One region of the Brucella sp. NBRC 12953 genome, then DNA from elsewhere that is predicted to be linked to it. Evidence: riboswitches for the same ligand, from Rfam matches in the RefSeq annotation. Region 1 holds a riboswitch; the other holds the start of a gene.

Region 1 (15,901 bases):
TCGGCTCACGTTCGACCTTTTCCGCGATGCGGTTCATGGTTGCGACAGCTTCAACCGGATACTGACCGGAAGCAGATTCTGCCGAAAGCATGACAGCGTCAGCACCTTCAAACACTGCGGTCGCAACGTCCGATACTTCAGCGCGGGTCGGAACCGGTGCAGTGATCATCGATTCAAGCATCTGCGTGGCAACCACTACTGGCTTACCAGCGCGGCGTGCCTTGCGGATCATCTGCTTCTGAATGCCGGGAACGCTTTCCAGCGGCATTTCAACGCCGAGATCGCCACGCGCAACCATGATCGCGTCAGAGAGCTCAATGATCTCATCAAGACGGGTCACAGCCTGCGGCTTTTCGATCTTCGACATCAGGCCGACCTTGCCGCCCGAAATCTTGCGTGCTTCGATCAGATCTTCAGGGCGCTGAATGAACGACAGGGCAACCCAGTCAATTTCTTCCTGCAAAACAGCATGAAAATCTTTGAAGTCTTTTTCCGTCAGTGCGCCGACACCCAGCGTGGTATCCGGCAAGCTGACGCCCTTACGATCCGAAATGCTGGTGCCTGCAACAACCTTGCAGCGGATCGACTTGCCGTCGCTTGCTTCAGCAATCAGCTCCAGCTTGCCGTCGTCGATGAGAAGGCGGTGGCCCGGCTCAACAGCTTCCAGAATTTCCGGATGCGGAAGATAGACGCGGGTTTCGTCGCCAAGCTCTTCATTGTTGTCGAGCGTGAAGGTCTGGCCTGCAACGAGTGCGACCTTTGTATTCTTGAACTTGCCAACGCGCAGCTTTGGACCCTGAAGGTCGGCCAGAATCCCGATCGGGCGACCCAGTTCCTTTTCCACATTACGGATACGCTTGACGAGCGTGCGCATCAGATCATGATCCGCATGGCTCATATTGATACGGAAGACGTCTGCGCCAGCTTCAAAAAGCTTGCGGATAACGGATTCCTCGCCTGACGCCGGGCCGAGTGTGGCGAGAATCTTGACCTTGCGGTTGCGTTTCATTGGTTATTCGTTCCTGTAACTGTGGAGTTTTCTAACGGCGTTTCATCGGTGAGCTGTACCATCCAGCTCGATTGTTCCCCGGTATCGTATTCCTGGAAGCCATTGCGTTGAAACCCGCGTGCAAAACAGTCCTGAACACCAGTGATGCGGAATTCCTTTTCCGCCACACACATGTTCACTTTGCCTTCCCAGCGACCACCACTCTGAGAATCCTCAGCGTAAAGATAATAATAGCGCGAGGTCAGAGGCCCTTCGATCAGGGTTTTGCAGGTGGAACCATCAATGTGCCACCAGCCCTCCGTCACCCAACCAGCTTTGGCTCTGTAGCCAATGGCAACGCCAACGAGATTCTGGGTTGAGTTGCATACTCGAAAATCGGCTCGCGCTTCCATGGATGTCATCCCCAGAGCACCAATCAGCACACTGGAAAACAAACCCAAAAACATTGGAAGTCGCATTCGCCGAACTCCTTCAGCCCGCAATCGCTTTTGTCTCACGCAAGGAAATCCTCTTTCGGTCGCTCTCTTTTCGGCAGTTTCGCCTTTGATGTCAACGCAATCCCGGAGAGAACAAATCAGTTACAGCATTTCCATTCGAACTGCATAGCGATTTCAGCACGATTTAAACGATTAGATTCGTTCCTTTGCCGCATTCCGGAAACTCCTTCCCCATTCTTTTAAGAATGATCGTTGCAATCCCGGCTTTCTCATGACAGAGCTAAAACTACTTGTGATTTATGACAGAAATCCTACCTAAGAAGCTGCATCCATGTCATGTGATCCGTCCTTTTCCCCCGTCTATCAGGTCGACGGCAATCTCAGCCTCGGCCTGTTGTTGACCGCCGACCATGCCCGCCGTGATTTGCCGGCTGAATATGGTAGCCTTGGCCTGGCGCAAGGCGAGTTCGAGCGGCATATCGCCTATGATATCGGCGTTGAGGAACTGACACGTCAATTGGCTGCGAAGCTTGATGCACCAGCCGTCATGGGTGGCTTTTCACGCCTGCTGATTGATCCCAATCGCGGCGAAGACGATCCGACGCTTATCATGCAATTGTCTGATGGGGCGGTGATCTCCGGCAATTATCCGATGTCGCCCGAACAGCGTGAAATCCGCCTCGACCGCTTCTATCGCCCCTATCATGATGCAGTTGCATCCATGAGCACGCGGGTTGCAGCCGAAAGCGGGAAAGCCCCATTCATCGTCTCGATCCATTCGTTCACGCCAAACTGGCGCGGCAAGGATCGTCCGTGGCAAATCGGATTGCTTTGGGATTCTGATCCGCGCGCCGTTACACCACTGCTTTCCATGCTGCGCGAAGAGCCGGGCCTCATTGTCGGTGATAATGAGCCTTATGATGGCGCACTTAAAAACGATGCGATGTATCGTCATGCAACGGCGCGTGGTTATGCGCATGTTCTGATTGAAGTGCGTCAGGATCTGATTGCTGACAAGGCGGGTGCGCGTGAATGGGCCGATCGGCTTGCCCCCATGCTTAATGCCATCAACGCAATGCCGGAAATCCACGAAATCCGCCATTATGGTTCGCGTTCAGGCCCGGTTCCACATCTGACAGACTGACGCTTTGCCCGCTATCCACAGCCATAACGCGATAAAACGCGTTTTTCTTACCCCAGCGGCTCTTAATTTTGCCTGCGACTCGCAGGAAAACCATGTCCGACTTTCGGCAACGGTCCTGTTCCTGTAACGAGTGACCTTTGACCTTTATTGATAATCGAGCTGAATTGGAGAAACCCGTGAGCGACGACATTACCAGCGAAGCCCAGACCATCGCCGTAGGCCAGTTGCGTGCTTTCATCGAGCGCATCGAGCGTCTTGAAGAAGAAAAAAAGACCATCGGCGACGATATCAAGGAAGTTTACGCGGAATTGAAGGGTTCGGGGTTTGACAGCAAGGTCGTAAGGACCATTATTCGTCTGCGTAAAAAAGAAGACCATGAACGTCAGGAAGAAGAAGCCATGCTCCAGCTTTATATGGATGCACTTGGTATGGGCTGACATTTAGGGCGCGGTGCGTCCGGCCTGTTGCTTCTTCCTGAAATCGAAGCCCTGCGAATTCGCCGGAATTCGTACACACAGGAAGGGGATAGGGTCCATGGAGTTTAGAAAACTCGGACGTACTGAACTCGAGGTTTCGCCGCTTTGTTTTGGCGGCAATGTGTTTGGCTGGACGGTCGATGAAGCAACATCATTTTCGCTTCTCGACCGTTTTGTCGATGCCGGTCTCAATTTCATCGATACTGCGGACGTGTATTCCGCATGGGCACCGGGCAATATCGGTGGTGAATCCGAAACCATTATTGGCAACTGGCTGAAATCCCGCGGCCTGCGCCACAAGGTTGTGATTGCCACCAAGGTCGGTTCTGAAATGGGCCCCGACGAAAAAGGCCTTTCACCAAGCTATATCCGCAAAGCCGTCGATGCCTCCCTCAAACGGCTGCAAACCGACTATATCGATCTCTACCAGTCGCACTGGGATGATCCCGAAACGCCGTTTGAAGATGTTCTCGGCACCTATCAGGAGCTGATCAAGGCCGGTAAAGTCCGTGCAATCGGCGCATCCAATCTGACACCGGAACGTCTGACAGAATCGCTTGATGTTGCGAAGAAGCATGGCCTGCCGCGCTATGAAACCTTGCAGCCGCTTTACAATCTCTACGACAGATCGGCTTTTGAGGATGGACTTGAAGCGATCTGCCGCGACAATGAGTTGGGTGTTATCAATTATTATTCGCTGGCTTCCGGCTTCCTGACCGGCAAATACCGCTCAAAAGACGATCTCGGCCAGAGTGCGCGCGGTCAAACGGTAGAGAAATACCTGACGGATCGCGGGTCGCGGATTATTGCGGCACTTGATCAAGTTGCTCGTGCCAATGACGCTAAACCGGCGCAAATCGCAATTGCCTGGCTAATTGCGAGACCATCCATTACGGCACCAATCGCCAGCGCCACGCGTCTCACACAGCTCAATGAGCTGCTCGATGCCGCACAGATCAAGCTGGATGCTGAAGCGATTGCCCTGCTCGACAAGGCAAGCGCTTAACCAGAAACGAAACGGAAGGGTAAACTACCCTTCCAGTTCTTCGCGCAACATCTCCAGCTTCAGCCATTCTTCTTCCATGGCAGAGTGTTCAGAGCGCTTCTTTTCAAGAAGATCGGCAGTCTTTCCAAAAAGCGTCGGGTCTTTGGCATAAAGTTGCGGGTCGGCAAGCTTACCTTCCAGCACAGTCATTTCCTTTGCCAAAGCATCCATTTTGCCGGGTAAGGTTTCGAGCGCGAATTTCTGCTTATAGGAAAGCTTGCGCTTTTCATCGCGTTTGGGCTGCGGTGCATCCCCACCCTTTTCGTCAGTGCGAGCTGTCGTCGTCTTGACGTTGCGTTTTGCCAACGCCTGCTCTTTACGCTGTGCCATCATATCGGCATAGCCACCGGCATATTCGAGCCAGTTACCATCACCTTCCGGCGCGATTACAGACGTTACCGTACGATCAAGGAAATCGCGGTCGTGGCTTACAAGAATGACCGTTCCCGGAAAGCCGGAAACCAGTTCCTGCAACAGATCGAGCGTTTCCATGTCGAGATCGTTGGTCGGCTCGTCAAGGATCAGCAGATTGGCAGGCCGCGCCAGAACACGCGCCAACATCAGACGTGCCCGCTCACCACCGGAAAGTTCGCGGATTGGTGTCCGCGCTTGTTCCGGCTGGAACAGGAAGTCTTTCATGTAGGAAACAACATGGCGCTGCTCGCCATTGACCACGAGGCTTTCGCCACGCCCGTCTGTGAGATAATGCGCGAGCGTGTCATCAAGGTTCAGGCTTTCGCGCTTCTGATCAAGCTCGGCCATTTCCAGATTGACGCCAAGTCGTAATGTACCGGAATCAGGCTCAAGCTTGCCGGTCAGCATCGACAAAAGCGTCGTCTTGCCTGCGCCGTTTGGACCAACAAGACCGATACGGTCGCCACGTTGAACACGCGTCGAAAAATCCTGAACGAGAACGCGCTCGCCATAAGCCTTGTTCAGCTTCTTCGCTTCAATCACCAGCTTGCCGGATTCCTTGGAATCACTGGCCGCCAGAACAGCTGTACCCTGTGCCTTGCGGTGATTGCGGAAATCAGCGCGCATGGAATGCAACTCACCAAGACGGCGCATATTGCGCTTGCGGCGAGCGGTTACGCCATAGCGCAACCAATGTTCCTCGCGCGCAATCTGGCGCCCAAGCTTGTGATGGTCGCGTTCTTCTTCTTCGAGAACCTTGTCACGCCATTCCTCAAAATGACCAAAGCCCTGATCGATGCGGCGGGTAAGGCCGCGATCAAGCCAGACTGTCGAACGGCTGACATTCTCCAGAAAGCGGCGGTCGTGCGAGATTAGAACGATGGCTGAACGGATCTGACGCAGCTCACCTTCAAGCCATTCAATCGTTGTCAGATCGAGATGGTTGGTCGGCTCATCGAGCAACAATACATCAGGCTGTGGAGCAATCACGCGGGCAAGCGCTGCACGACGTGCTTCACCACCTGACAGATGATCGGGCTTTTCCTCGCCGGTAAGCCCCAGATGTTCCAGCAGATAGGTCACACGATGCGGATCGTCTGTTGGTCCAAGACCGGCTTCCACATACGCACGGACATTGGCAAAGCCATCAAGATCAGGCACCTGCGGCAGATAACGGATAGTGGCACCCGGATGCTTGTAGATTTCGCCAGAGGTCGCTTCGACCATACCGGCGGCAATTTTAAGCAGAGTGGATTTGCCGGAACCATTGCGTCCGACCAGCGCGATGCGGTCGCCCTCGCTAACCGAGAGGGCTGCGTCCTCAAGCAGCGGCGTGCCGCCAAAGGTTAGCTTGATCTGATCGAGGCGAAGAAGCGGAGGTGCCATGGTTCTCTTTGAAAAATGCCGTTGAAATTTCTGCCCTGCTTGTCGAGGACAAAACGCATTCTGTCAAATGGGTATGGCCAAAAAAGAAACAGGCCGGGTTTCCCCGGCCTGTTTGTTGAATTCAAAACCGCTCAGCGGCTTGGGCACCTTAGTTACAAGGTGCTTCGTATGTGCGACCGTAATTGTCGCGGTAACGGCAGTATTGAACGCCATTACGGGTCTGTGCTGCACCGAGAAGCGTACCAGCGACGCCACCGATAGCTGCACCAGCCAGAGCACCGCGACCGCTGCCGCCAATTGCACCGCCGGCGAGCGCACCAAGAGCTGCACCACCAACGCCATAGCCGGCAGTACGCTGTTCAGCCGTCGTGCATGCTGCTGTTGAGAACGCAAGCGCGCCGACGATTGCAATCATGGAAAGACGTGATTTCATGAAACAATCTCCTACTTAAAGTTACACCAACACCGACTTTGCGTCCCCAATTTCGGCGTAAAGCAGATCTTACCCGCTTGGGAACATTTACAATACGTTTCGACCGTCAGCGTCAAGCAGTTTCAATTGATAAGGTTAGCAGCCGTCCTAAAGCGGGGTCTCTTCACCAAAGTTAGCTACGAGTATCGCAAGACCAGAACGCACGGAAACACAAAGAGTTCCACGCACAATGTTGGATACGGTCCAGGAAGAGCCGAAAGGCAGTGTCACATTATCTAACGGCCACTCGGCATTTTTGATCGACAAACCTTCAACTGTGCAGAAATTTATGACGCTGAACGATGTGCCGTCTGCAAAATCATAGAGATAATCACCGGGCACCAGCGGCCATGCTTCTTCCTCTCCACTTGAGAGAAGAATGTTGCGACCGTCCGCTGCCTGAGCTGTCGCCATGGTGAGGTGCAACAGCGTATGATCGGTGCGGGCGCCGCCAAAAGCACCGCACAAAATGACCTTTTCGGCGCCACGCTCATAGGCTTCCGACAGCGCAAGCTCACCATCGGTCATGTCTTTGGCGCGCGGAAAACTCTTCTGCGGCACATGGGCATACTGCTTTTGCAAAGCATCGGAAGCGGAATCGAAATCCCCCAGCCACAGTTCCGGCTCCACGTCCAGCGCGGCCGCATGACGTATGCCACTGTCCGCCGCAAGAACACGCGCTCCTGCAATCTGGCTTTTCAGGCGATCCGTGACGACGAGATCGCCGCCGAGTAGAATGACAAATGTGCTCATAAACCGCTCATAACATGCAGAAATTATAGCTGAAAGCCCGCATTGCGATCCCTTGCCCTTCGTGATGCAAACATCTATTGTCAGCCCTGCTCTAACGGGGTGCCATTCAATCTCTGAATGGCTGAGAGGCCGCACTCCGGCTAACCCGCTGAACCTGATCCGGTTTGTACCGGCGGAGGGATTAGATGCTGACCGATTTCCCAAGCGGCGCTCAATCTTTTCGAATAAAAGAAAGGAATGCCGTTATGCGGCTTTTATCTCTGCTTACCCTGTCGCTGACCGCAGCTTTTGCCTTTGCGCCTGTTGCGCAGGCCAAAGACAAGCTGACCATCTATACCTATGACAGCTTCGTTTCCGAGTGGGGTCCAGGTCCAAAGGTCAAGGAAAATTTCGAGAAAGAATGCGATTGCGAGCTGGAATGGGTGGCATCGGCTGATGGCGTAGCACTGCTCAATCGCCTGAAGCTTGAAGGCGGCAATACCAAAGCGGACATCGTCCTTGGCCTCGACACGAACCTGACCACGGAAGCACGCGCCACGGGCTATTTCGCGCCAAGCGGCATTGATCTTTCCAATGTCAAAGTGCCGGGCGACTTCAAGGACGATATTTTCGTACCTTATGATTACGGCTATTTCGCCATCGTCTATGATTCCGAGAAACTGCCAAATCCGCCCAAAAGCCTGAAAGAGCTGGTCGAAGGCGATCCTTCGCAAAAGATAGTCATTCAGGATCCGCGCACATCGACACCGGGCCTCGGCATTCTGCTCTGGATCAAATCGGTCTATGGCGATCAGGCAGGCGAAGCATGGGAAAAGTTGCAGAAGCGCATTCTCACGGTTACTCCGGGCTGGTCGGAAGCATATGGCCTGTTCACCAAGGGTGAAGCGCCAATGGTGCTGTCCTACACCACCTCCCCTGCCTACCATATGATTGCCGAGAATACGGAACGCTATAAGGCGCTGGCTTATCCTGAAGGCAATTACCTTCAGATTGAGCTTGCCGCCCAGACAACAACGGGTGCAAAAAACCCGCTGGCGCAGAAATTCCTCGCATTTATGACCGGCCCAGGCTTTCAGGATGTAATCCCTGAAACCAACTGGATGTTCCCGGCAGGCAAAACATCTGCACCTCTTGCTGCCGCCTTCGACAAACTGCCGAAGCCGGAAAAGACACTTCTCATCCCGGCAGACGAAGTTGCAAAGAACCGCAAGGCCTGGGTCGATGAATGGCTGGCAGCTTCCAGCAAATGAGTGAAACGCTGACCAGCACCCGGCCAGTCCAGACAACGCCCGCAATCAAATCTCTTGCGGGCGTACTGGCGCTTGGCTTTCTGGCAAGTCTGGTCGGCGGCTCACTAATCGCCCTGGGACTTGAGGCCAGCGGCTTTAGCTTCAGAATATTTCTTGATCCCTATCTTCAGCGTATTGCACGTTTCACGATCTGGCAGGCGGTTCTGTCGAGCCTGATTTCAGTGCTGTTTGCCATTCCTGTAGCGCGCGCTCTTTATTCGGAAGCCCGTTTTCCGGGGCGCGGATTGATCCTGCGCCTTTTCGCGCTGCCGCTCGCCCTGCCCGCCCTTGTAACTGTGCTCGGCATTACCAGCATTTACGGGCGCAATGGTTTTATCGCGCAGCTATCGCAGACGCTGGGATATCCAGTACAACCCGATATTTACGGCTTGACGGGCATTCTGATCGCGCATGTGTTTTTCAATATGCCCTTGGCGGTGCGGCTCATTCTGGCAGCCTATGAATCGATTCCCGCTGACTACTGGAAACTCGCAGCACAACTCGGCATGAAGGGCACAGCTCGCTTTCGCCTGATTGAATGGCCGACCATAAGGCGCAATCTGCCCGGCATGATCGGCCTTATCTTCATGCTCTGTGTAACGAGTTTCACAACGGTTCTCACACTCGGCGGCGGGCCACGCGCCACTACACTGGAAGTTGCAATCTATCAAAGCCTGCATTTCGACTTTGATCCAGCACGCGCCGTGGCACTCACACTGGCACAGCTGACACTCACTGTGCTAATTCTCGCGGCCTTACGCCTCACGGGTCGACCTTCGGAAGAGGGTTTCACTCTCACCACTGCCCCACGCCGCTATGGCAGGCCAGATGGCCTTGAACGCCTCTTCAACATTGTGGCGATTGGCATCGGCTTTCTCTATGTGGCTTTGCCCGTTACGGGCATTGTGGTGTCCGGTCTTGCTGCTGATCTCATGCGCCTGATGAGCGAAAGAGCCGTATCAAATGCTATTGGCACCAGCGTTGTTCTGGGATTTGGCGCAGCGCTTCTTGCCGTCATCCTATCGCTTTCCCTTGTGATAGCGCGCGAAGCAACCAAAAGCAGGCGCTTGGCTAATCTTTTCGATACGGGTGCAAGCCTCATCCTTGTGATGCCGCCTATCGTCATTGGTGCTGGCTGGTTTATTTTGCTGCGTCACTTCACCGACCCATTCACGATGGCCCCTTTCATGGTCGTGACAGTCAATGCGGCAATGGCAATGCCTTTTGCCGTGCGCCTGCTGCGTCCGGCATGGGATACATCAGCTGTTCGTCATAATCGACTTTGCGCGCAGCTCGGCATATCCGGCTTCAACCGGTTGCGGCTCATCGACTGGCCAGCCATTCGCAAGCCTTTCGGCATGGCATTCGCATTTGCGATGGCGCTTTCGCTTGGTGATCTCGGAACCATTGCGCTTTTTGGCAGCGACGCGCTGCAAACCCTACCCTATCTGCTGTTGCAGCGTATGGGCAGCTACCGCACATTCGATGCAGCGGGCCTTGCCCTGATCCTCGGAATCTTATGTCTTTGTCTGATGATGATTGCCGACCGCGCAGCCGCGTCCCGAAAGGAAATACCGCTCCCATGAATGCGCTCAGCAAGAGTAGCCTCAGCGAAATCAAGCTCCATGATGTGCGTTTCAGCTATGGCGAAACAGTGATGGAATTCAGAGCGACCATTCCGGGCGGTGCGATTGCAGCCATTGTCGGACCAAGCGGCTCTGGCAAATCCACTCTGCTGAACCTGATCGCCGGTTTTGAAACCCCGCAGTCAGGGCAAATCAAAATCGGCAATGAAGATGTAACAAGCCTGCCGCCAGCATCTCGGCCCGTATCGATGGTGTTTCAGGAAAACAATCTGTTTGCTCATCTGAGCGTTGAACAGAATGTCGGGCTTGGCCGCTCTGCGAACCTGAAGCTCAACCAGCAGGACCGCGCCGCTATCGCGACGGCACTGGAGCGTGTGGGGCTGAAAGGCAAAGAGAACCGCAAACCCGAAGCGCTTTCGGGCGGCGAACGCCAGCGCGTCGCAATTGCACGCGCGCTGGTACGGGCAAGACCCGTTTTATTGCTGGACGAAGCCTTCGCATCGCTTGGCCCTGCTCTGCGGCACCAGATGCTTGATCTTGTGCGGGAGCTGCACAAGGAAAACGGCATGACCGTTCTGATGGTCACGCATACGCCGGAAGACGCGCTCTATCTCGACGCACTGTTGCTATTTCTCGACAATGGCCGAATTTCCGCACAAGGCCCTGCCCATGAGTTGCTGTCGCCATCTGGACCGGAAGCTTTGAAACACTATATCGGTGGTGAAACCTCAAAGCTCAAATAGAGTTAACGCTGTGGACATATTTTGTTCGCATTCGCCTTGAAGAACGGCTTTGAGGACTGATCTACTTCTTGTAGGTACTTCAGTCTATGGCTAGATTTGCGCCAATGCTATCGGTGCTGATTCAATTGCGAGGGTAAAATACTGTTCCGTCACACGACCCGTCTCCGGGCCTCCCTGTGTCTCCCCCTTTCTCTGCCAGAACGGGCACAGCGCAATTGGCGGAAACCAGCCATTGGTTTTGGCTTGCTTGCTGTCAGCTTGATATCAGGCTGTCAGTCGATCAATTCAAGCAAAGATCTTGGGCTGCAGCCTTCTTCAAATCCTGTCACCGTTGAAAACGTCACGCGTAACGACCGGCTGGCACAGATCGGCGCGCAACAGCATCCGCGCATCCTCGCCACCTATGGCGGCGAGTATAAAGATCCGAAGCTTGAACGCATGGTCGCCAAGATCGTCGGCAATCTGACAACGGTTTCCGACAAGCCGGATCAGACCTATCGCATCACAATCCTCGACAGCCCCAACATTAATGCCTTCGCTTTGCCGGGTGGTTTTCTTTACGTAACGCGCGGCCTGCTGGCGCTGGCTAACGACTCGTCCGAAGTCGCAGCCGTTATCGCGCATGAAATGGGTCACGTCGTTGCCAATCACGGCATTCTTCGTCAGGAGAAGGAAGCCGAAACTGCTATTGCAGGCCGTGTCGCAACCGAAGTGCTGCATAATGAGAGCGCAAGCCGCGAAGCAACCATCCGCGGCAAGCTTCGTCTTGCACAGTTCTCGCGCAATCAGGAACTGCAGGCCGATGCTATCGGCATCAAAATGATTGGCGAAGCAGGCTACGATCCTTTTGCCTCCGCCCGCTTCCTGCAGTCTATGGAAGCCTATACCGATTTCCGCTCCGTATCGGGTGCAACCGATGCAAGCCTCGACTTCCTTGCAAGCCACCCGGCAACGCCACAGCGCATTCAGCTTGCGCTCGGCCACGCGCGCCGCATCGGTGCGCCGGGTGTCGGCACCACGGATCGCGATTCCTTCCTCAATGGTATCGACGGGCTGCTTTACGGCGACTCGCCAAATGAAGGCTATGTGCGTGAGCAGACCTTCATCCATCCAAAGCTCGGCGTAACCTTTACGGCTCCTGCTGGCTTCACCATCGACAATTCTGCCAATGCCGTCATGGCCAGCGGTCCGGGTGAAGTGGCAATCCGCTTTGACGGCGCATCGCTGCCTTCCGGCTCAAACCTCACCGATTATATCAAGTCGGGCTGGGTGACAGGGCTTGATGAAAGCTCGATCCGTCCGATCACGATCAACGGCATGCCTGCTGCAACTGCGAGCGCAAGCGCTGATCGCTGGCAGTTCGACATTGTGGTGATCGGCACCAACAATAAGGTCTATCGCTTCCTGACGGCTGCTCCAAAAGGCAGCACTGCTCTGCAGCCTGCATCGCAGACCGTAACACAGTCCTTCCGTCTACTGACGCCGACCGAACAGGAAGCGCTCAAGCCATTGCGTATCCGTGTCGTGACAGTGAAGCCCGGCGATACAATGGGCAGCCTGTCCGCACGTATGCAGGGCACAACGCGTAAACTTGAACTCTTCCGCCTGCTCAATGCCATGTCGGCGGGCGCGACAGTTTCCGTAGGTGATCGCGTCAAGATCATCAGTGAATGAAGCATGTCGCATGAATAGTTTAAATCACGAGACGTTTTAAGCCCATGGAAGTCATCGTCGAGTCATTGCTTGCAGGCCAGATCGCTCCACTGGGACCGCGTGGCGCACCGAGCGGCATCGATAAGAAGCCGGTATCTGGCCCCGTTCGTTTGCTGCGTGAGGGGCTCGAATGCGACGCACAGGGCGACAGGAAAGTGCATGGCGGCCCCGAAAAGGCCGTCCATCATTACCCGCACGATCATTATGCAACCTGGGTTGACGATGTTGGTGAAAATCCGCGTCTCGAAATGCCCGGTGCCTTTGGCGAAAACATTTCCACCACCGGACTGACCGAGCATAATGTGGCGGTTGGCGATCGTTTCCGCCTTGGCAGTGCGCTCGTTGAAGTCTCGCAGGGCCGCCAGCCTTGCTGGAAGCTCAATGCCCGCTTCGACATTACGGATATGGCAATCCGCGTACAGAAGAGCGGCCGCAGTGGCTGGTATTACCGGGTTGTTGAAGAGGGTATAGTCAGCGAAGGCGACACGATGCGCCTCGTCGAGCGCCTGTCACCGGAATGGACGCTGCATCGCGTATGGCATCTGCTCTATGTGGACATGCTCAATTATGAGGAGCTGGCGTTGATGGCCCAGATTCCACACCTTGCGGACGGCTGGAAGCGCTACGCTATCCGCCGCCTTGAAAATCGCAAGGTCGAAGATTGGTCAGCCCGACTTCAGGGAAATCAGGCCTGATAAGCCGCCATCTCATGCTGGTCGAGTAACGCCAGTTTAAGCTTTTCCATTGCCCGGCTTTCAATCTGGCGAACGCGTTCCTTGGAAATACCGAGCTTTTCGCCCAGTGCTTCTAACGTCACGCCATCATCGTCGAGCCGACGCTCGCGAATGATGTGCAGCTCACGTTCGTTCAGCGCATGAAGCGCCGTATGAAGCCAGCTGACGCGACGCTCCATATCGATCGTGCTTTCCACGACTTCATCCTGCAAAGGATGATCATCGACGAGAAAATCCATCCGTGTGGAAGTGCCTGATTCATCATTATTCATTGATGCCGACAAAGAACTATCGGAGCCAGACAGCCTGCTATCCATGAACTCGACATCTGTTGCCGAAACCCCGAGCTGGGTCGAAATTTCGCGATAGATATCGGCTTTGCTCATCGTCTCGTCTTCCTGCGCAAGCTTGGAGCGCAGACGACGAAGATTGAAGAAAAGAGACTTTTGCGCCGAGCTGGTACCACCGCGCACAATCGACCAGTTGCGCAGGATATAGTCCTGCATCGATGCGCGGATCCACCATGATGCATAGGTGGAAAACCGCACTTCGCGATCAGGATCGAAACGGGCAGCTGCTTCCAGAAGACCAACATAGCCTTCCTGAACGAGATCGCTCATCGGAAGCTTGAATTTTCTGAAACGACCGGCCATCGAAATTACCAGTCGCATGTGCGAGGCGGTAATCCGATGCAACGCATCCTGATCCTTGTTTTCTTTCCAGCGAATGGCGAGGTCGCGTTCTTCTTCGCGTTCAAGGTAGGGCGCAGACATCGCATTGCGGATCATCGATTGGGAGGATGCAGCTGGCGCTTGAATGCTGCGCGCAGATATCGGCAAGCGTGTCGGCGGAACGGTGGAGGAACTGCTCATTGATGACTGCTTCATCTGGCTCTCCTGTTCTGGCTGCGGTGCTCTCAGGGAAATCTGAGGCCCGAAACTGAAACTATTCCAGCTCTGCAAAGAACAATTGAATGAACATCTTGTATTCGTTCAAACTGCCTTTCACAGACCTGTCCTGAGGCCAGACTGGTACGCCGCAAAACAAACCCGCTACGAACTGGTTTGAGAAGAACGCAGAAAGTACCCTCCGGTTCCATCCGGAGTGCGATAAATCTTTGAGATACCAAGAAAATAGGACACATAGCCCGTTGGGCAAGAGCAGCTACTCTTCGCCCCATAAATAAAAAGCCCGCCAATGGCGGGCTTTTTTATAGCATTTCCAGCAAAAGTGCGAAGCGGTTTTGCGTGGGACAATGCATAAAACAAACAGTTACAGCGGTTCTAACGATTCATTCTTAACTGGAACCGCTGTAAAGAAATGCGGGCGTAATTGATTACGCTGCTTCGACTTCATCACCGTCGACATCGCCTTCAGCGTCGGCATCAGCCTTGGTACGCTTAGGGCTCTTGGCGAGATTGGTCTCGATAAGACGGACAGCTTCAGTATCTGAAAGCTTGTTCACAGCTGCGATTTCGCGCGCCATGCGATCCAGCGCTGCTTCATACAGCTGGCGTTCCGAGTAGGACTGCTCTGGTTGATTTTCAGCGCGATGCAGATCGCGGACAACTTCAGAAATCATAATCAGATCGCCGGAATTGATCTTTGCATCATATTCCTGAGCGCGGCGCGACCACATGGTGCGCTTCACGCGTGCACGGCCCTGAACGACCTTGAGAGCACGCTCAACATAGTCGGTTTCCGACAGCTTGCGCATACCGATGCTGACAGCCTTGGCGACTGGCACCTTGAGGCGCATCTTGTCTTTTTCAAAGTCGATAACAAAAAGCTCAAGCTTATGGCCGGCTACTTCCTGCTCTTCGATCGCTACGATCTGGCCAACGCCGTGAGCTGGATACACAATGGACTCACCGGTCTTGAAACCCTGACGAGCCGGTGTCTTCTTCTGCTGGGATGTCATACGCTCTAATACTCCCTGTTGTGCCCGGCGCAACTCGCCGGTTTACACATGATATCGACCGCGCCACTTGGGAGAGGCACGGAAGTCGTTGCGGTTTGAACTGGAAGCGCGTCTCGGACACAGATTTATCTACCGGGAAGGTTGGTTAGGGACGGACGCGAAATCGCAAAAATCCGTTCCGGTGCCATACAGCCCAGTAAAAAAAGCTAGCCCTTTCAGAGATTAATGCGTTTGCGCCACGAGTTGACGTCCAGTCACCGAAATTATCTGTGCAACTTAACACAATTTTGCGCAAGAATCAACAAATTGCCAAATATCTTACTTTCGGCAACTTTAGACGCCCTTAAAATAGGCGGTATTCGCGCATTCGTGCAGACAAAACGCGCCCGCAATGCGATTTTTAGTCGCCCGAACCCGGTTCTGCCGAGAAAAACTGCTCAAGCTTGCCAGTTACGCCGTCCATTTCCTTGGCTTCAGGAAGTTCATCCTTCTTAGCCGTCAGATTAGGCCACTTGGCAGCATATTCAGCATTCAGCTCAAGCCACTTATCAAGACCCGGCTCGGTATCCGGGCTGATGGCTTCCGCTGGGCATTCCGGTTCACAAACGCCGCAGTCGATGCATTCATCGGGATTGATGACGAGCATGTTCTCGCCTTCATAGAAACAGTCGACAGGACAAACCTCGACGCAGTCCGTATATTTGCAACGAATGCAATTATCGGTCACGACATAAGTCATTGTCCAACTCCTGTTGCCAACCTTCTATTTGAAGGAACGG
Region 2 (15,901 bases), on a different contig from region 1:
GCTATTACGTCAAGCCGACTGTGTTCAAGGGCACCAACAAGATGCGGATTTTCCAAGAGGAAATCTTCGGTCCTGTTGTTTCGGTTACAACGTTTAAGGACGATGCCGAAGCGCTCTCGATTGCCAATGACACGCTTTATGGCCTGGGTGCCGGTGTGTGGACGCGTGACGGCACACGCGCCTATCGCTTCGGTCGCGCCATTCAGGCCGGTCGTGTCTGGACCAATTGCTACCACGCCTATCCGGCCCATGCGGCGTTCGGTGGCTATAAGCAGTCGGGTATCGGTCGTGAAAACCACCTCAAGATGCTCGACCATTACCAGCAGACCAAGAACATGCTGGTGAGCTACAGCCCGAAGAAGCTCGGCTTCTTCTAAAAAACAGGGTGGTCCGTGGCTTTCGAGCCTCGGACTGCCGCTTTCCTTGCAGTTTCATCGATACAGTACGACCTCCATCGCACTTCCGATCAGAGGTCGTTTCCCCCGCTGTTTCCTCCCAGGAAAGGGTCGGGTCGGCAGGACTTCGCGCCTGCCAATCCGGCCCATTACAGCGCATCCCAAAAAGTGCGAAGCGGTTTTTTGGGTAAGATGCGCGCAGGAAAAGTGCCGCATCCCAAAAAGTGCGAAGCGGTTTTTGGGTAAGATGCGCGTAAAACAGAAGGATGTTTTCGTAATGGCTAAAACAATGAAGGCTGCCGTGGTTCGCGAATTCGGCAAACCACTGACCATCGACGAAGTGCCGATCCCAGTGCCCGGCGATGGCCAGATTCAGGTAGCAATTCAGGCTTCTGGCGTATGTCACACCGATCTCCACGCCGCCGAAGGCGACTGGCCGGTAAAACCCAATCCTCCATTTATCCCAGGTCACGAAGGCGTCGGTTTCGTTTCGGCAGTCGGTCGCGGCGTCAAGCATGTGAAAGAAGGCGACCGCGTTGGCATTCCTTGGCTCTACACGGCTTGCGGTCATTGCGTGCATTGCCTTGGTGGTTGGGAAACGCTTTGCGAAGAGCAGCAGAACACCGGCTATTCGGTGAACGGCGGTTTTGCCGATTTTGTAGTGGCCGATCCGAATTTCGTTGGCCACCTGCCAAAGAACATCGAGTTCAATGAAATTGCGCCCGTCCTTTGCGCAGGCGTGACGGTCTATAAGGGGCTTAAGGTGACGGACACCAAACCGGGTGACTGGGTGGTGATTTCCGGCATTGGCGGCCTCGGTCATATGGCTGTGCAATATGCCAAGGCCATGGGGCTGAATGTTGCTGCCGTCGATATTGACGACAAGAAACTCGATCTCGCACGCAAGCTTGGTGCGACAGTCACGGTCAATGCCAAGACGCATAATGATCCGGCAGCCTATATCAAGAAGGAAACTGACGGTGGCGCGCAGGGCGTGCTGGTGACGGCTGTGTCGCCGAAGGCCTTTGAACAGGCGATCGGCATGGCAGCACGCGGCGGGACGATCGCGCTGAACGGTCTTCCAGCTGGCGAGTTTCCACTGTCGATCTTCAACATGGTGCTGAACGGCGTGACCGTACGCGGTTCCATTGTTGGAACGCGTCTTGATCTGCAGGAGTCTCTTGATTTTGCAGCGGACGGCAAAGTTAAAGCAACGATCCGCACCGACAAGATCGACAATATCAATGCCATCTTTGACGAAATGCGCGCAGGCCAGATCGAAGGCCGTGTCGTGATGGACCTGACGCAGTAATCGGTCCATACTATTATTAGAGCCGCCGTAGTGATGCGGCGGCTGTTGCGATGGGAGGAGGAACCATGCCGCAAGTCGCTCAACAAGAGCAGGTTACTGCTACCGATGCAGCGCTGGAGCTGATCGCAGAATTGCAGGACGAGTACGGCCCGATCATGTTTCACCAGTCTGGCGGCTGCTGTGATGGCTCATCGCCGATGTGCTATCCGCAGGGAGATCTGCTGCTTTCGGATGCGGATGTGAAGCTGGGTGAAATCGGCGGTGCACCGTTCTATATCAGCGGTTCTCAGTATGAGGCCTGGAAACACACGGAACTCATCATTGATGTCGTGCCGGGGCGCGGCGGTATGTTTTCGCTCGATAATGGCCGCGAGAAGCGCTTTCTCACCCGTTCCAAGATATGTTCCATTTGAAGCATGTTTCCCAAAAGTGGATGCTGGTTTTGGGGATAAAGACAAGCGTAAGAACAATAGCTAAAGCGCATCGCGCTTTAGAGCTTTGCGCTTTAGAGCAAAGCAGCTAGTAAATTATGCATATCACTGGGGAGAGAGTGCATAACGGCCATGGCCGCATCCAATAAGAGAGCGACGATCCATGATGTGGCGCGCCTGGCAGGCGTGTCGATCAAGACAGTTTCACGCGTTTACAATGACGAGCCGAATGTCCGCGATACGATCCGTGAGCGGGTGAAAGAGGCGGGTGCTGAATTACGCTATCGCCCTAATGCCGCGGCGCGCAATCTGGTCGAGCGCCGCTCGCATCTCATCGGATTATTCTTTGAAAATCCAAGCCACAGCTATGTCACGGAATTGCAAGTCGGGGCGCTGGATCGTCTGCGAGGCACGCGTTATCGACTGCTGATATTTCCAGTCGAGAACCGTGCGGATATTCGCGGATCGCTGATCGAAACGGCCCATGCTTCAGGCCTTGATGGCATTATCGTAACACCGCCCATGTCGGATGATCCCGAGATTTTGCAGGAGCTGATTGCCTCAGCCATGCCTTTTGCGCGTGTGGCGGGTGATTTCAATGTGCATCCGACTGACAGCGTTGCCATCGACGATGAGGCGGCCACGCTCGATCTGATGAAGTATCTGCTCGATATGGGGCATCGCCGGATTGCGATTGTGATTGGCGATCTGACCCACCGCTCGGCGCAGCAGCGTCTGGCAGGCTATCGCCGTATGCTTGATGAAGCGGGGATTGATCACAATCCCGATTATGAATTTGAAGGCGGCTTCAGCTTTTCAAGCGGTCTGGCTGCAGGCAGAAAACTGCTATCGCTACAAAACAGGCCGACTGCCATTTTTGCTTCGAATGACGACATGGCGGCTGCTGTTCTGCAGATTGCCTATGATTACAAGATTGATGTGCCGGCCGAACTAACGGTTGTTGGCTTCGATGACAGTGCGATTGCCAGCATGGTGTCGCCACAGATTACGACGGTGCGTCAGCCAATCCGCGAAATGACGCGTGATGCCGTGGATATGCTGCTCCACCAGATTGATACCAACAACACATCGCCGTCGCGCCATATCGAATATAAGCTGATTATCCGCCAATCTTCGGGCAAGGTGGCGGAGTAAAGCATGTCTCCCAAAAGCGGGAACCCTGTTTTGAGTTAAAGACATGGGTAAAAACATGAGTTTATAGCATTTCCAGCAAAAGTGCGAAGCGGTTTTGCGTCGGATAATGCGTAAAAACAAATAGTTACAGTGGTTCCAACGATTCATTTCTAACTGGAACCGCTGTAAAACGGGGCCGGTATTTCCGGCCCCGCTTCATTTCTTACGATGGAAGAACGTCTTCCAGTCCCTTGGTCAGTTCCAACGCCTGACGTTCGAACATGCGGCGATAGATGCCGCCCGGTTTGCGGATGAGCGCATCGTGATCACCTTCTTCAAGGATTTTGCCCTTGTCGAAGACCAGCAAGCGGTCAAGCGCGCGAACTGTCGAAAGCCGGTGTGCGATGACAAGCGTTGTACGACCGATCATCAGCCGTTCCATCGCCTGCTGAATCAGCACTTCCGATTCTGAATCAAGGCTCGATGTTGCCTCGTCCAGAATTAGGATTGGCGCATCTGCCAGAAATGCGCGGGCAATCGCCACACGCTGACGTTCACCACCCGAAAGCTTCACACCGCGTTCACCAACGAGCGTTGCATAACCTTTTGGCAGACGCATGATGAAGTCATGCGCACTGGCAAGCATGGCTGCATGCTCGATCTCTGCCTGTGTCGCGCCGGGGCGAGCATAGGCGATGTTTTCGGCCAGCGTCCGGTGAAACAGGATTGGTTCCTGCTGCACGATAGCAATCTGCGATCTGAGTGAAGCCTGTGTGACTTCGGCAATGTTCTGTCCATCAATCTTGATGGCGCCACCACTCACATCGTAGAGACGCTGGATGAGCTTGATGAAAGTCGTCTTGCCCGAACCCGAATGACCGACCAGACCAACCCGTTCACCGGCTTCAATCCTGACCGAGAAGTCGCGATAGAGAGCCGTGTCGTGACTGCCATAATGGAAGGTGACGTTCTCAAACGTGATCTCGCCATTTCCGATCTTGATCGCGTTCGCACCTTGCCTGTCGGCAATGCCGTAAGGCTCGGCCTCGATCTGAACCAGCTCCTCCATATCGTTGACCGAACGCTGCAGGTTGCGGATATGCATACCCACATCACGCAGATAGCCCTGCAACATGAAGAAGGCCGTCAGAACGAAGGTGATATCACCTGCCGTTGCCTTGCCCTGGCTCCAGAGATAGAGCGCAAAAGCAATGACCACGCCGCGCATCACCAGCAGGTTTACACCCTGAATGAAGCCGTTCAGCGTGCCGATCAGCCATGTGCGGCGTGTCCGCGAGCGCCACTTGGTGACGACCTTGGCAAGACGCCCATCTTCCCGACCTTCCGCACCGAAAGCCTTGACAACAGCGTTGCACGAAATGGCATCGGCCAAAGCGCCGCCCATACGTGTGTCCCAGCTGTTGGCAAGCGTTGCAGCAGGCGCAACAAAGCCCAGCGAAATCACAATCGTGCAGACGATGAAAAGCACCGAGCCGATTGCAACCAGCAGGCCCATCATCGGCCAGTACCATGCGAGAAGTGCTACTGAGCCGAAAAGCATGAGGATAGACGGCAATAACGCAATCAGCAGCGTGTCATTGAGCAGGTCAAGCGCCCACATGCCGCGCGAAACCTTACGCACGGTCGATCCGGCAAAAGCATTTGCATGCCAGTCGGTCGAAAACCGCTGTAGCTTGCGAAACGAACTGGCTGCCATGTCACTCATGATCTTCAGCGTGAAGTCGGTGATGACATAGAACGTCAGCTGACGCGTAATCAGCGCCAGTGCGCCCAGCGCAAGCAGGATAATCAGCGCGTGAATGGCAGCATCCCATGCGCCATCCTGACCGATCGAAAGCGCATCGACCAGCCGCCCTGAATAGAGTGGTGTGAGGACGTCTGCGGCCGTTGCAAGCAGCATGCTGATAATAATCAGCGTCAGCCGCAGAGGCTGACTTCGCCAGTGGCTGAAGGTGTAGCCGAGGACATTGCGGAAAGCAGGTCCCCGGAAATTGATACGAAACCGAGTCATATGAATAATACCAGGCCGCGCGAAGACGGATTCTGGTTCCTTTAAAATCATTTTCATTAAAAGCACGAAGCGGTTTTGCGTCGAACGATGTTTGAAAACGAAGACAAAACAAACAGCTGCTGAGAGCTGCGGCAAATTTGGAAGTTGTTAGGAATATGCCCTTTTAGGGAGGGCGATCAGGCCTTAGCCTGCAACACGGGCCAAAGACCTAAAGCTTGGATGCCCCCGCGTTAACACCGGGCACCGACGGAAATGGATAGACACGCATCTCATACCTCTTGCCAGTGTTTCAGATGGCTGCACAATAAATGAGCAAATCTATTTGCCAAGTGGCAAAATGCAGAAACTTAATTTCAATCTATTGAGTGTGGCAAAAATGCTGCCTTACAGCTTTCGCGGCCATGCGGCGAGCTTGCGCGAAAAATGCGAGATGGTTGCATGTAAAAGCATGGTGAAGGCGGCCAGCACGAACAGGCTTGCGAACATCAGATCGACCTTGGCGCGACCATTGGCGAGCAGCATCAGATAACCAAGACCTTTTGATGCTCCGACCCATTCGCCCACTACAGCCCCAATTGGTGCATAGACGGCAGCAAGACTTAACCCCGAAGCAAGCGACGGGAAAGCTGCGGGAATGCGTACACGAAACAGAATTTGCATGGGCTTGGCGCCAAGGTTTTCGGCGGCATTAATCAGCGTCTGATCCGTCCGTTGCATTCCATCCAGAAAGGTGGAGACGACCGGAAAGAAGATCATCAGAATGGTAACGGCAATTTTCGATGCCGGTCCATAGCCGAGCGAGAGTGTTAAGATCGGAGCGAGTGCAAATATCGGAAGCGCCTGACTGAACACCATCACCGGCATGACAAGCCGTTGTGCGAGCGGCGACATCATCAGCCCTATGGCTGTGAGAACGCCAATGGCAGAGCCGAGAAACAGCCCGCCCAGCACCTCGCCAAATGTCACGACTGCATTATCGGCGATCAACTGTGCATTGGTGATGAGTGATTGCACGACGTCGAGCGGGCCGGGCAGGATGAAGCGCGGCATCTGCCAGATGCTCACCACAGCCTGCCAAAGTGCCAGCACAGCAAACGCCGACAGAAACCCGTCGGCGATGCGTTTTTTGCGCGAGCGAGGAGCGATGCGCGTCATGCTCCCTTAAGACCCCCCGAAATACCCATGCTCCAGAAGTTCGCTTCGAGCCTGCTTGCGGTTGCAAAAATCTGGCAGAGCTTTGGCCAGCGCGGGCTACTCTCGAAATCCGTGCCGATGCGGTCTTTTGCAGCCTGATCAAAAAGCTTTCCAACCGTGTGGCACATCTCCTGATAATCAGCGCCTGCATAGGTGTCGATCCACTCTTGATAGGGTGTGCCGGTATGTGCGGTGGCTGCCAGATTGACCCCGATTTCGCCATAGCCATGCGCGCAGGGAACAAGCGCGGTCAGCAGGTCGAGGAAATCGCCTGCCTGCCCGCAATCGAGTACGTAGCGCGTATAGGCGAGGTTTTCCGGCTCTTCTTTTGTGTTGTAAAGATCGTCTTCGGTTATGCCTTCGCGTGCGCAGATTCCGACATGCAGCGGCAGTTCTGTGACCGCCAGCCCATGCATGATTTCGGCGCAGAGCCGCGTTTCCTGCAAGCTGCCTGCCTTCACGACACCCAGCGCAAAGGCGCGGGCATAGTGATGCAGATAAACGTAGTCCTGCCTGAGATAATGCAGGAATGCCGATTTCGGCAGCGTGCCATTGCCCAGTCCGCGGACAAATTCATGATCGATATAGGGCTTCCAGTCATCCAGCGTTGCGGCACGCAGGCGGGTGAACAGTTCAGATGAATAAAGCGTGTTACTCATGACTTGTCACCTCCCGCGTTGACGTCGATTGCAAATTTCTCGACAGGCAGGATCGAAGGCACGAGACCGTTATCCTTGAGATAGGTTTCGTAACGGCTCCAGCGTCCATAATCGAGGCTTGCGGGTGAGCGCGAGAAACGGGCAACCGTGTCTTTCCAGGCGCGCTGATTCAGCTCGTCTTTGAGTTCAGAACTGTAAGACGCGAACAGGTCGTAGCTTTGCTCTGGATGATTGACGATATATTGCGCGGCTTTTTCGGTGGCTGCCAGAAAGCGCGAAATCCGTTCTTTTTCGTTCGCATCCAGCTTGTTTGAGTTGGCGACATACACCAGCTCGTCATAGACCGGCACGCCCTCCTCCTCGACGAAGAAGCATTTGCCCGCAACCCCTTCAACCGCCATCTGGTTGAGCTCGACATTGCGATAGGCACCCATCACCGCATCAACCTGTTTCGACATCAGCGATGGTGCGAGCGAGAAGTTCACATTGATAAGTTCGACATCTGAAAGCTTTATGTCGTGGTTTTTGAGAATGGTGCCAAGTACCGTTTCTTCAACACCAGCGACCGAGAAGCCGATCTTCTTGCCTTTGAGATCGGCAATCGAATTGACCGAGCCATCGTCACGCACCATCAGGCAGTTGAGCGGAGAATCGACCAGAGTGCCGACACGGATCAGCGGAATATCGGCATGAACATCGAGATGCACCTGCTGCTGATAGGAAATTGCCAGATCAGCCTGTCCAGCCGCAACCATTTTGGGCGGCACAGAGGCGTCTGCGGGCGCGATGATTTCCACATCAAGACCCGCGTCCTTGAAGTAACCGAGCTTGTCGGCCACGATGATCGGCCCATGATCCGGGTTCACATACCAGTCGAGTATGAGTTTGAATTTATCGTTCGCGTGAGCAGCCTGAGCTGACATCAGGGCGAACGAAGCCGTGGCGCTGAAAAGCGCAGCAAAAATCAGTTTTTTCAATGTTTCCTCCGGTTAGAGCGCATCCCGAAAAGTGTGAAGCGGTTTTCGGACAAGATGCGCGTTAAAGCGAATATTAGGTCTACTTTAGATAGGGGCGTGTAACTTCGATCCACTGCCGAACGCGGGCTTCCGGATCAGGATTGAGAGTGATGTCGGTGACGACGGATACAATGTCAGCTCCGGCTTTAAAGACGCCCGGCGCGCGCTCCACATTCATGCCGCCAATGCCAACGAGCGGAATATCACCAAGGGTGGCTTTCCATTGGCTGACGCGGTCCAGTCCCTGTTCATGCCATTTCATCTTTTTGAGAATGGTCGGATAGACAGGGCCGAGCGCGATATAGGCTGGCTTTAGCGCTAATGCGCGATCAAGTTCAGCCTCGTCATGGCTGGATACACCGAGCTTCACACCGCTCTCACGGATTGCATCGAGATCGGCTTCATCAAGGTCTTCCTGACCGAGATGTATGAAGTCGCAGCCTTCCTCAATCGCCAGTTTCCAGTAGTCATTGACGATGAGCTGGCAATCATATCGCGCGCAAATTTCGCGAGCTGCACGAATTTCTGCGCGCAGTTCAGCGTCGTTCTTATCCTTGATGCGCAGCTGCACGAGTTTGATGCCAAGCGGCACCATGCGCTCACACCAGCTGGCGCTGTCAAAGATCGGGTAGAACGGATCAAGGGCCATTACAAAAATGCCTTTCCGAGTAATGGAGTGGAGGGGGCAGCCATGTCGCGGGCTTCAATCGGATCGGCTTCATAGGCGATGCGCCCAGCTTCAACAGCGAGTGCAAAAGCGCGGGCGATAGCGGCTGGATCACCTGCTTTGGCAACGGCGGTGTTGATTAGCACGGCATCAAAGCCAAGTTCCATGGCGGTTGCAGCGTGCGATGGCACGCCAATACCGGCATCCACGACCAGTGGAATATCGGGGAAATGCGCACGCATGGTTTTAAGCGCATAAGGATTGTTGAGGCCGCGACCTGAACCAATCGGCGCGCCCCATGGCATCAACACCTTGCAGCCTGCCTCAATCAGTTTCTCCGCAACCACAAGATCGTCATTCATATAGGGAAAGACCTCAAAACCCTCATCGCAGAGAATTCGTGCTGCTTCCACCAGTCCGAAAGGATCGGGCTGCAACGTGTCGTGATCGCCGATGACTTCAAGCTTGATCCAGTTTGTGCCGAAAACGTCACGGGCCATTTTTGCCGTGGTGATTGCTTCGCGTGCGGTATGGCACCCGGCAGTATTGGGCAAAACCGAAACACCCAGATCCTTGATCAGTGTCCAGAAGTCCTGACCGGCACGCATATTTCCGCTCTCGCGCCGCAGCGAAACCGTCACGATTTCCGACTTTGACGAGCGGACGCTGTCAGCAAGAATAGAGGGGGACGGATATTGCGCCGTTCCCAATAGCAGGCGGCTTTCAAATGTTTTTCCGTAAAATTCCAGCATCTTAGCCTCCCTGCATCGGCGCGAGCACTTCGATGCGATCGCCTTCGCCGATCAGCGTTTCCTCGCGTTCATCGCCTGCAATGAATTCGCCATTGAGCGCGGTTGCGACCACCGCTTCATCAAGTTCGATTTCTGCAAGCAGAGCGAAAAGATTGGCGCTTTTGGTCTCAAAGACCTCGCCATTTAAAACGATGGTCATGCCAGGTTCTCCAGAAGTTCAGGTTGTTGTTCGGTCTTGGTTGCTGCCGCAACCGCCATGCGTGCAACAGCAGGCGAGAGCAGAAAGCCGTGCCGGTAAAGCCCGTTGACATAGATTGTCTGGCCACGCTTGCGCACACGCGGCAGGTTGTCGGGGAAGGCGGGGCGGGCATCGACGCCGGTTTCCAGAATTTCCGCTTCGCCAAATGCCGGATGCAGCGCATAGGCGGCGCTTAACATTTCCAGCGTCGAGCGAACGCTGATGCCGCCTCTCTCATCGCTTTCGATCATGGTTGCCCCGATCATATGAATGCCGTCACCGCGCGGCACGATGTAGAGCGGAATGCGCGGATGCAGCAGGCGCACAGGGCGTGAAAGATTGATGTCGCGGGAGCGAACCACCAGCATTTCGCCCTTTACGCCGCGCAGCTCCTGCAATTGATCGCGCGCTGCCAGACCACGCGCATCGACGGTGATATCGGTGTCGATTTTTACATCTTTCGCATCTTGCCCGAGATGAAAGACGACGCCTTTCTTTTGCAGGTTTTCGGCAAGTTCGATCAGTGTATTGCGCGGATTGAGGTGGCCTTCCTCAGCAAAGAAAAGCCCATGCCGGAAACGGCCTGCAAGGTCCGGCTCCAGTGCATCAATCTGTTCGGAATCAATTGTGTCGAAGGCTGCCGTGCGACGGGCGAAGCGGCGCAGTTCAGTCGTATCGCGTGTGTGGGAAATGACGAGCGTGCCCTTGCGGTGGACTGTCGAAACATGCCGTTCCCACCAGCTAATCGCTTCTTGCCCCAGCCTGACGACGGGCTCTTCCGCACTCTCGCCTTCGCACCACGGGGCCAGCATTCCGCCTGCAAACCAAGAGCAACTGTCGGAGCCGATTGCGGTGCTTTTGGCAACCACAGTGACGGCGTGGCCTTGGTCACTAAATTCTGCGGCACAGGCAAGACCTGCAACACCCGCGCCGATGATGGTGACGCGCATTATGCAATCTCCCACAAGGCGTGGAAATGATGCACGGGGCCGTGCCCGCTTCCGACCTGCAACGTGTTAGCGGACCGGATGGCCGCTTGCAGATAGCTGTGCGCTTCACGAAGGGCCTTTTCCATCGAAAGCCCCTTGCCAAGTCCCGCTGCAATTGCTGATGAAAGCGTGCATCCGGTGCCATGGGTGTTCTGCGTGTAGATACGCGGCGCTTCCAGCTGGATCGTCGGCAGATTTGCACGGATGAGAAGGTCGGTGCAGATGTCGCCCTCAGCGTGCCCGCCTTTCATCAGCACAGCCTTTGCACCAAGCTTGAGCAAAGCGCGCCCCTGTTCTTCCGCCTCATCATTATTTCGCGCGATGGCACAATCGAGCAGGCAAGCTGCTTCCGGTCGGTTTGGTGTCAGAAGGCATGAAAGCGGGATCAGTTTTTCGCGCAATGTCGAGATTGCGGTTTCGCTCAAAAGCCTGTCGCCGGATTTCGCCACCATCACCGGATCAAGAACCACCGGCCCAGAGAAATGCCCAAGGCCTTTGGCGATTGTCTGAATGGTTTCCGGCACCGACACCATGCCGATCTTGACCGAAGCCACATTGAGATCGCTGAAGACTGCATCAATCTGTGCCGCAACGATTTCAGACGGAACATCGTGGACTGCTGTGACCGCTAATGTGTTCTGTGCGGTGATCGCTGTAATGACGCTTGCACCATAGACGTTCAGTGCTGAAAAGCTCTTTAGATCAGCCTGAATGCCAGCACCGCCGCCGCTGTCGGAGCCAGCAATAGTCACGCAAATAGGCACGGATGCACCATTGCTGCTGCTTGCTTTTGTTCGGGAGAGGCTTTGTCTTAAGTCCATCATGTCGTCTCTCATTCCGAACGGAAAATTGAGACGTCATGAACGGGTTTTGGGGCTTTGCCCCACGGAAGATGAAATCCTCCTTGTTCGCGACGCGCCAAACTCCGTTCCCTACGCAGGTATTACCCGGATCAGGTTCAATGGGTTAACGCGGTCAGCGTCTCTCAGCCTTTTGTGTCGCAAGGTCGGATGGAAAACCGTTTAGCGCTTTTCCTGATCTTGCTTCGAAGGCACCCCAACGAATTTTGTGTCTTAAGCATAGGCCGGAACAGCAGGCCGGTCAAGAGACTGTAAAACGACAAATTGCAGGCGCTAAATTAGGGATTTTGATAATTTGTATATAATTTGTTAAAATTATATACTGTAAGCTATCCACCGGATTGCATCGTCCTGCTACAGACAGTTTGATCTGATTCTCCGGGTTAACTCTCGCATGAGAGCGGAAAACATCCAGTCAGGATTTGTCTGATGAGGGACCAATGATGAGGAAGCGGGAAGCCGGTGAGGCTCACTCGGGTGATGCGATGGTGCGCACATCCGACGAGGATTTCCGTATTCTTTTTACAACTCATCCGACACCCATGTGGGTCTATGATCCTGAAACGCTAGCATTCATTGTCATGAATGAAGCGGCCCATGCGCTTTACGGCTATTCTGCAGACGAAATCCCCGGCATGACAGTGCTTGATATCCGTCCGCAGACCGAGCGGGAGCGGATGTTTGCAGCCGTGCGCGACAGAAGCGATCTTGAGCGTCCCGAACGCTGGCAGCATCTCAAAGCCAACGGCGAAACCATCGAGGTTCTCACTTACGGACGCCAGGTCGTCTTCGACGGCAAGCAGGTCATTCTGGCAATCGTTCAAGACATGACCGAACTGGCAGAGGCGACCCGGCAGGCAAGTCATGTGCAGTCTCTGCTTGATGGACTGGTCAACAACATGCCGCTTGGTGTTTTCGTCAAGGATATGCAGGACGAAGGCCGATATGTTCTCTACAATCAGGCAGCGTCCACGATCAGCGGTCACAATATCGACCATGTAGTTGGCTCGATCGACGCCGAAATTTTCCCAAGCGAGGAAGCAAAGCTTCTGACGCAGCAGGATCGGCTGGCAATGCGCCGCGGCGATGTGTTGACGATTGAGCGGGATATTCGTTGTGCTGACGGCACACCGCGCCGGATGCGGATCATCAAACGTCCCATTCCACCTGTTGAAGGCGATAAATCGCGTTACCTGATCGGGCTTGTCGAAGATATTACTGAGCGACGCGAGACTGAACAGCGCATGACGCATATCGCCATGCACGACAGTCTGACGGACCTGCCGAACCGTGCCTATTTTTCGCAATATATTGAAAATATTCTGAAAAAGGGCGACAGCGCTCCGGCGTTTGCGCTGTTCTATCTCGACATCGACCACTTCAAGACCATTAATGACAGCAGGGGCCACCAGATAGGTGATCTGCTGCTCAATCAGGTGGCGACGCGTCTTAAGAACATCACGACTTGCGATCAGTTTCTCGCGCGACTTGGTGGCGATGAATTCGCCATCATCTATCGCAGCGATGCGATTTCGCAGATTGCCATGTTTGCGGACCGCCTTCTTTCAGCTTTTCAGGATCCGTTTGATCTCGGTGATACGACGGAATTCGTGTCTTGCAGTCTTGGTATCGCTCAGGCGCCTCTGCATGGTGAAGATACCGACGTGCTGATGCGCAATGCTGATTTGGCGCTTTATGCCGCCAAGGCGGATGGTCGGCGAACGTTCCGCTTCTACCAACATTCGCTGCGACTGGCTGTTGAGAAACGCCATGCGATGACAACTGATCTGCGGGTGGCCTTGGCCGCGAAGCAGTTCGAGCTGCATTACCAACCGATCTTCAATCTGGAATCAGGTCGTATATCCGGGTTTGAAGCCCTGCTGCGCTGGCGTCATCCATCGCTGGGCATGGTCTCGCCGGTTGAGTTCATTCCGATTGCAGAAGAAGCCGGGCTTATCGGCCCCATCGGCGATTGGGTGCTGAGACAGGCTTGTTGTCAGGCAGCTTCCTGGCCGGATGAGATCAAAGTTTCGGTCAATCTTTCTCCGGTGCAGTTCAATCAGACGACGCTGCTCGATTCCGTCACGGAAGCGCTTGATGAGGCGGCTTTATCTCCAGAACGTCTCGAACTTGAAATCACGGAATCCGTTTTCCTGCAAAACAGCAAACACAATATCGAACTGCTGTTTGAGTTGCGTCGCCTGGGTGTGCGGATCGCCATGGATGATTTTGGCACTGGCTATTCATCGCTCAGCTATCTGCGCTCGTTCCCGTTCGACAAGATCAAGGTTGACCGCAGTTTTGTATCGGGCATCGAAGTCGATACCCGTGATCTCGCGATCATTCAGGCGGTCGCCACGCTGGGCGCTGGTTTTCGGATTGTAACGACTGCTGAAGGCGTGGAAACCACGCAGCAGCTTGAATGCCTGCGCAAGCAGAATTTCGGCGAGGTGCAGGGCTTCCTGATGGGGCGTCCGATGCCTGCAGCTGAGGTGCCCGAATTCATCCAGACCCGCTGCGGATCAATCCTCGCTGTAATGCAGCCGCAGAACGAAATGGCCATCTGAAAATCATTTATGAATAAGGCTTGACCTTCCAACGGTGGGAAGGGTTACTTATGATGCAACTCAGTATCTAGCCCTTTAAAAAGGGGCTGCAGCATCGGCTCAAAAATCGGCAACGATCTTCGGAAAGCACGATGCGCAGAAGAAGGGATTGCCATGAACAAGCCAGTCAAATCCGAAAACACAAGTTTCGCCATTCCCGTCGAGGGCATGAGCTGTGCCTCTTGCGTGTCATCTGTTGAGAAGGCTGTCGCGAAAGTACCGGGCGTTGACAAGGTGTCTGTCAATCTTGCAACCGAGCGCGCCGATGTGACCTTCAAGGCCGCACCCGACATGCCAGCAGTCATCGACGCGATCCGCAAGGCAGGCTATGATGTGCCATCAGGAAGTGCCGATCTCGCCATTGAAGGCATGAGCTGCGCCTCCTGTGTGAGCAAGGTTGAAAAGGCATTGAATGCCGTGCCAGGCGTAACCCGCGCCAGCGTTAATCTCGCGACCGAACGCGCTCATGTCGAATTGGCTGGCCAGGTGCCGCTTGGTGATCTTGTCAAGGCGGTTGAAACCGCGGGCTATGAAGCGCGTTCTCTTGAAGAGGCACGCAGCGATGCCAAGCAGGAAACGCAATCTGACAAGCGCGATGCGGAAGCGCTTGAGCTGAAAAAGAACGTCATCCTTGCTGCGGTTCTGACCCTGCCGGTTTTCATTCTTGAAATGGGATCGCATATCGTTCCAGCGGTGCACATGTTCGTCATGGACACGATTGGAATGCAGAACAGCTGGTATTTCCAGTTTGTGCTGACAACACTTGTCCTCTTCGGCCCGGGTATGCGCTTTTTCAAGAAAGGCATTCCGGCCCTTCTGCGTGCCGCACCCGACATGAACTCGCTGGTGGTTGTCGGAACAGCCGCCGCATGGGGCTTTTCTGTCGTTGCAACCTTCTGGCCGGATATTCTGCCGGCAGGAACAGTCAACGTCTATTTCGAGGCCGCTGCTGTCATTGTCACGCTGATCCTGATTGGCCGTTATCTGGAAGCTCGTGCCAAGGGCCGAACCTCGGCTGCGATCAGCCGTCTCGTTGGCTTGCAGGCCAAGTCGGCCCGCGTGCTCCGCAATGGCGACGCGATCGATGTGCCACTTGAAGATGTGCGGGTCGGCGATGTCGTTCAGGTGCGTCCGGGCGAGAAAGTCCCCGTCGATGGCGAGGTGATCGAAGGCTCGTCCTTTGTGGATGAATCGATGATTACCGGCGAACCCGTACCCGTTGCCAAAGAAGAGGGCGCGGAAGTCGTCGGCGGCACGATCAACAAAACCGGCGCCTTCACATTCCGTGCAACCAAGGTTGGCCGCGATATGGTCATCTCGCAGATCGTGCGGATGGTTGAGGACGCGCAGGCTGACAAGCTGCCCATTCAGGCCAAGGTTGATAAGGTCACTGGCTGGTTCGTGCCTGCAGTTATGGCTGCTGCGGTCCTTACTTTCATTGCATGGCTGGTTATCGGCGGCACAGCCATGATGGGCTACGCGCTGGTCAATGCTATTGCGGTTGTCATTATCGCCTGCCCATGTGCCATGGGGCTTGCAACGCCGACCTCGATCATGGTGGGCACGGGTCGCGCTGCAGAATTTGGCGTTCTGTTCCGTCGTGGTGACGCGCTGCA

What was found. Region 1 has a riboswitch for thiamine pyrophosphate ahead of thiB (thiamine ABC transporter substrate binding subunit). Riboswitches for the same ligand answer to the same signal wherever they lie in the genome.
Positions count from the first base shown of each region.
Region 2: it holds a riboswitch for thiamine pyrophosphate, as region 1 does, so the genes downstream of both, thiD (bifunctional hydroxymethylpyrimidine kinase/phosphomethylpyrimidine kinase) here and thiB (thiamine ABC transporter substrate binding subunit) in region 1, are expected to answer to the same signal.

Region 1 covers NZ_BAABSV010000008.1:98,248-114,148, reverse strand. Annotated here, with positions in the region: gene pyk (pyruvate kinase) at 1-1,009, opposite strand, end outside; gene ABWV94_RS18510 (DUF1036 domain-containing protein) at 1,006-1,467, opposite strand; gene ABWV94_RS18505 (N-formylglutamate amidohydrolase) at 1,778-2,590, shown strand; gene ABWV94_RS18500 (DUF2312 domain-containing protein) at 2,767-3,027, shown strand; gene ABWV94_RS18495 (aldo/keto reductase) at 3,125-4,072, shown strand; gene ABWV94_RS18490 (ABC-F family ATP-binding cassette domain-containing protein) at 4,097-5,911, opposite strand; gene ABWV94_RS18485 (YMGG-like glycine zipper-containing protein) at 6,060-6,344, opposite strand; gene ABWV94_RS18480 (thiamine diphosphokinase) at 6,492-7,136, opposite strand; TPP riboswitch at 7,222-7,334, shown strand; gene thiB (thiamine ABC transporter substrate binding subunit) at 7,382-8,386, shown strand; gene thiP (thiamine/thiamine pyrophosphate ABC transporter permease ThiP) at 8,362-10,011, shown strand; gene thiQ (thiamine ABC transporter ATP-binding protein) at 10,008-10,754, shown strand; gene cdlP (cell division protease CdlP) at 10,947-12,428, shown strand; gene ABWV94_RS18455 (MOSC domain-containing protein) at 12,473-13,162, shown strand; gene ABWV94_RS18450 (RNA polymerase factor sigma-32) at 13,153-14,088, opposite strand; gene ABWV94_RS18445 (CarD family transcriptional regulator) at 14,538-15,122, opposite strand; gene fdxA (ferredoxin FdxA) at 15,523-15,861, opposite strand.
Region 2 covers NZ_BAABSV010000002.1:197,396-213,296, reverse strand. Annotated here, with positions in the region: gene adh (aldehyde dehydrogenase) at 1-377, shown strand, start outside; gene adhP (alcohol dehydrogenase AdhP) at 673-1,707, shown strand; gene ABWV94_RS04920 (DUF779 domain-containing protein) at 1,773-2,120, shown strand; gene ABWV94_RS04915 (LacI family DNA-binding transcriptional regulator) at 2,271-3,293, shown strand; gene ABWV94_RS04910 (ABC transporter ATP-binding protein) at 3,496-5,304, opposite strand; gene ABWV94_RS04905 (ABC transporter permease) at 5,689-6,459, opposite strand; gene tenA (thiaminase II) at 6,456-7,157, opposite strand; gene ABWV94_RS04895 (ABC transporter substrate-binding protein) at 7,154-8,134, opposite strand; gene ABWV94_RS04890 (thiamine phosphate synthase) at 8,214-8,822, opposite strand; gene ABWV94_RS04885 (thiazole synthase) at 8,822-9,592, opposite strand; gene thiS (sulfur carrier protein ThiS) at 9,594-9,791, opposite strand; gene thiO (glycine oxidase ThiO) at 9,788-10,780, opposite strand; gene thiD (bifunctional hydroxymethylpyrimidine kinase/phosphomethylpyrimidine kinase) at 10,780-11,640, opposite strand; TPP riboswitch at 11,732-11,888, opposite strand; gene ABWV94_RS04865 (putative bifunctional diguanylate cyclase/phosphodiesterase) at 12,123-14,246, shown strand; gene ABWV94_RS04860 (heavy metal translocating P-type ATPase) at 14,400-15,901, shown strand, end outside.